2 regions of the Stenotrophomonas sp. AC248 genome follow, and region 2 is predicted to be linked to the other one. Evidence: predicted binding sites of a transcription regulator. Region 2 holds the regulator's gene; the other holds the start of a gene.

Region 1 (2,392 bases), 2.1 Mb from region 2:
CTGCAGCGGGCGCTGGGCCAGCGAGCGCTGCAGCCGCAGCAGGGTGGACATGCTGTCGGCGGCCGGTGTTTCGGGCAGCAGCAGCACGAACTCATCGCCGCCGATGCGGGCGATCGCATCGGTGCTGCGCAGGTGCAGCTGGCAGACCGCCACCAGGTGGCGCAGCACGGCATCGCCGCCGGCATGGCCGTGGGCGGTGTTGGTCTGGTGGAAGTCGTCCAGGTCGATCAGCGCCAGGGCCAGCGGGTGGCCATGGCGGCCGGCCCGTGCCAGCTCGCGCTCGACCAGTTCGTCGAAACCGCGGCGGTTGAGCGCCCCGGTCAGCGGGTCGGTGCGAACCAGCCCGGACACATCGCGCAGTTCCTGCTCCAGCTCGGCGATGCGCTGCTCGGCCTGTTCCACTTCGCGGCGTGCATTGCCCAGGTGGTCGCGCGCCTGCAGTGCCTGCTCCTGCACGCGGCCGGTGTCCTGCAGCACGCCCTGCAGCAGCTGGCTGAGGTCGGCGATGCTGCGCGCTTCCTTCAGGGCCAGCGCATAGCTGCTGATCCGGTCGTGGTACTCGCCGGTGCTCACGGCCATGCCGTCGAGGCGCTCGATGAAGCCGCCCATCAGGCCCTTCATGGCCGCCTTGGATTCGACGATGCCCTGTTTGAGCAGGCCCTGCTTGTAGATCACTTCGCGCAGGTTGGCGCGCGCCTGGTCGACCGAGTCGCGGTCCAGCGGGCCGCTGATCAGCTGGCGCACCGCATGCACCTGCCCATGCAGCCAGCTGCTGTCGTCCAGCAGCTCGCCGATGTTGTCCAGCAGCAGGTCGAACAGGCTCAGCAGCAGTTCCTGCTGTTCCTGCCAGCCATCGCTGCGCACGCCGATCTGGTGGGTCAGCTCGCGCAGGCGCAGTTCGATCGGCTGCAGCGGCTGGCCGGGGTGCCAGTGGCGCAGGTCGGCGGCGATCTGCGCCGGCTCCTCCCGCAGTTCGGGCATGTTCTGCAGCAGGCTGGCCACGGTCACGCCCAGCGTGTGCCGCAGCAGCTCGCGCAGGCGCAGGCTGTCGGGCTGGCCGTCGGGGCTGTCCTGCTCGATGGTGCGGATGTACTTGTCGATCAGCTGGCGCATCGCGCGGCCGTAGCTGACCCAGTCGGCACTGCGCTGGGCCGACTGCAGGCGCAGGCCCATGTCGCCCAGTTCGCCGGGCAGGGTGGACATGCCGTTGGCGAAGGCCGCCAGCAGCGGTTCGGGGCTGTCGATGCCGGCGAACAGGCGCTGCAGCATGGCGCTGGTGCCGCCCTTGGGGCCGGGCGCGTCCACGCTGGCCGTGTCGATCACCCGGTTCTCCACCTGGCGCCGCGACAGCAGCCGGCCCACGGCGGTGCCGGGGCTGGGGGGAGCGTCGTGCGGGTCGGTCATGCGCGGATCCTTGGCGGGTCACCGGCGGGGCAGCCGGGCGGGTGGAAGAGGTTGGAACAGTATCGGCGCGGTGCAGGCCGGCTTGAACGCGGGACGGGCACGGCAGCTGTGCCACGATGGTAGGCAATCTGACGGTGGGAGCGTGCGATGAAGGTGATGCTGGTGGGGGCAACCGGGCTGGTGGGCGGGCACGTGCTGCAGCAGCTGCTGGATGACCCGCGTTGCGATGCGGTGGTGGCGCCCACCCGGCGGCCGCTGGCGCACGCCGACCCGGCCCTGCACAACCCCGTGGTCGACTTCGAGCGGCTGCCGGTGGACGCGCCCTGGTGGGCGGTGGATGCGGTGATCTGCGCGCTGGGCAGCACCATCAAGCAGGCGGGCAGCCGCGCGGTGTTTTCCCGGATCGACCACGACTACCCGCTGCAGGTGGCCACCCTGGCCCAGGCCCACGGCGCGCACGCGTTCGTGCTGAATTCGGCGATGGGCGCCGACCCGCAGTCGCGGATCTTCTACAACCAGGTCAAGGGCCGGCTGGAACAGGACCTGCGCGGGCTGGGCTACCGCTCGCTGACGCTGGTACGTCCCGGCCTGATCGGCGGCGAACGCAGCGAACGCCGCACCGGCGAGCACTTGGCCAGCGTGGTGCTGGGCGCGCTCGGCCCGGTGCTGCCGCGTGCCTGGCGGATCAACCCGGCGGTGAACATCGCCGCGGCCATGGTGGAGGCAGCGCTGGCCCCGCGCCCGGGCGTCCAGATCGTAGGCGCAGCAGACCTGGCAGGGTAGAGCCGACCGTTGGTCGGCTGCAGGAAACCCAACCCAGGTAGAGCCGACCGTTGGTCGGCTGCAAGGAACCCCAACCGGAGGTAGAGCCGACCGTTGGTCGGCTGCACGGAACCCAACCGGAGGTAGAGCCGACCGTTGGTCGGCTGCACGGTATCCGGAGGAGCCGGCCAGCGGCCGGCACTACCGGGTGCGGAAACAACAACGG
Region 2 (2,392 bases):
CCCACCACGCGGCGGATGATCTGCCCGGTGAGGTCCTGGTAGCTCTGGGTAAGGGCGATCTCGGTGAGGTTGTGGCGGATCCGGTCCAGCTGCTGGTCCTGGTCGGCGGTGAGGCCGTTGGCACGCAGCTGTTCGGTCAGCGCCCGGCATTCCTCGGCCAGGTCCAGGGTGCGGTGGGTGGCCTGTTCGGTCATCGTCACCACGTGGTCCAGGCGCGCGCAGGCATCGTCCAGCTCGCCGGCTTCGCTGGGCAGGCTGGGCAGTTCGCCCAGGGCCTGGCCAAGTTCGCGGGCGAGCCGGTTCAGGCCGGCCATCATCGGCTGGGTACGCAAGGCAGCCAGCGCGTCGATTTCCCGGCGCCAGCCGGCTTCATCGCCGCTTTCCAGCGCAGCCAGGGCGTCCTGCAGGCGCTGGACCAGCGCGGATTTGTCGCGAAGGGTTTCCATCAGGCGCTCGCTGCCAGGCGTTCGAAGATCTTGCCGAGCTTTTCTTCCAGGGTCTGCGCGGTGAACGGCTTGATGATGTAGCCGTTGACGCCGCACTGGGCCGCTTCGATGATCTGTTCGCGCTTGGCTTCGGCGGTCACCATCAGCACCGGCAGGGTCTTCAGCTTGGCGTCGGCGCGGATCGCCTTGAGCAGGTCGATGCCGGTCATCACCGGCATGTTCCAGTCGGTGACCACGAAATCGAACGGCTGGCTCTGCAGCAGCGACAGCGCGGCATGCCCGTCCTCGGCTTCGGCCGTATTGGTGAAGCCCAGATCGCCCAGCAGGTTCTTGACGATACGACGCATGGTCGAGAAATCGTCGACGATCAGGATACGCATGTTCTTGTTCAAAGCACTTTCCTCGGTATCAAGTGTTCGCGAGGCCGGCGTCGGCCGCCTCGAAGATCTTCAATCGGCCCCGCAGGCGCAGCACGGCCTGGCCGTGGATCTGGCACACGCGTGACTCGCTGACGCCCAGCACGGCGCCGATCTCTTTCAGGTTCAGTTCCTGCTCGTAGTACAGCGACAGCACCAGCTGTTCGCGTTCGGGCAGCAGGCCGATCGCATTGCCCAGTTCGCGGCCGAATTCGCCACGCTCCAGCACCTGCTGCGGGGTCGGGCCACCCTGGGCGACGGTGTCCAGCTCGCCCTGGTCCTCGATCCGCGATTCCAGGCTCAGCACCTGGCCGCGTGCGGCGTCTTCCATCAGGCGCAGGTAGTCCGGCAGCGGCATGTCCATGGCGGCGGCCACTTCGGTGGCGCTGGCGGCACGGCCGGTGCTCTGCTCCAGGCGGCGGATGGTGGACGCGGCGTCGCGGGCGCGGCGGTGCACCGAACGCGGTACCCAGTCGCCCCGGCGGATCTCGTCGATCATCGAGCCGCGGATGCGGATCGAGGCATAGGTTTCGAACGAGGCGCCCTGGTCGGCGTCGTAGCTGCGCGAGGCTTCGATCAGGCCCATCATGCCGGCCTGGATCAGGTCATCCACTTCCACGCTGGCCGGCAGGCGCGCGGCCAGGTGGTGGGCGATGCGGCGCACCAGGTCCGAATGCTGGGCAATGCATTCGTTGGCGGCGGTGCGTTGCACCTCTTTGTATTGTGCGGCGCCTTTCATGCGGTCACCCCGCGTTGCTTGAGGATGCGTTCCAGGAAGAATTCGACCCCACCACGCGGCTCGGTCGGGGCCTGCCAGCGGGCGGTGCGGCGGGCGATCTCGGTGATCGCCTGGGCGGCCGGGCTGGACGGGTAGGCCTTGACCACCGGCTGCTGGCGCTGCACCGACAGGCGCAGCCAGTCATCCTGCGGCACGCAGCCGAGGTAGTTCAGCGACACATCGGCCAGGAACTTCTCGCAGACCCGGGTCAGCTTTTCGTACAGCACGCGGCCCTCGTTGGGGTCGCGCACCATGTTGGCCACCACCTGGATGCGGTCCACGCCGCGTTCCCGCGAGAGCACCTTGATCAGGGCGTAGGCGTCGGTGATCGAGGCCGGCTCGTCGCAGACCACCACCACGGTGTCCTGGGCGGCCTGGCAGAAGGTCAGCACGCCGTCGGTGATGCCGGCGGCGGTGTCCACCACCATGAAGTCCAGCTCGCGCTCCAGTTCGGAGAACACGTTGACCAGGCCCACGTGCTCGGCCGGCTGCAGTTCGGCCATGTGCCGGCGACCCGATGCGGCCGGGACCACCAGCACGCCACCGGGGCCTTCCATGATCACTTCATCCAGGGTGCAGCGCCCGGCGACCAGGTCGGCCAGGGTCAGCTTGGGCTGCAGGCCCAGGATCACATCGATGTTGGCCAGGCCCAGGTCGGCGTCCAGCAGCAGCGTGCGCTTGCCCATGTCGGCGAGCGCCACGGCCAGGTTGGCCGACACGTTGGTTTTGCCCACGCCGCCCTTGCCGCCGGT

What was found. The regulator FliA, encoded in region 2, starts transcription of late flagellar genes. The targets are predictions, from matches to a motif close to TAAAGTTTNNCNNNCNNNGGCCGATAA.
Region 1: the regulator FliA is predicted to act here: its motif matches at 1,464-1,490, upstream of ACZ0AE_RS18790 (GGDEF domain-containing protein).

What each region holds. Positions count from the first base shown of each region.
Region 1 covers NZ_OZ409840.1:4,180,831-4,183,222, reverse strand. Annotated here, with positions in the region: gene ACZ0AE_RS18790 (GGDEF domain-containing protein) at 1-1,404, opposite strand, end outside; gene ACZ0AE_RS18785 (NAD(P)H-binding protein) at 1,552-2,187, shown strand.
Region 2 covers NZ_OZ409840.1:2,033,234-2,035,625, forward strand. Annotated here, with positions in the region: gene ACZ0AE_RS09305 (protein phosphatase CheZ) at 1-446, opposite strand, end outside; gene cheY (chemotaxis response regulator CheY) at 446-838, opposite strand; gene ACZ0AE_RS09315 (RNA polymerase sigma factor FliA) at 855-1,601, opposite strand; gene ACZ0AE_RS09320 (MinD/ParA family ATP-binding protein) at 1,598-2,392, opposite strand, start outside.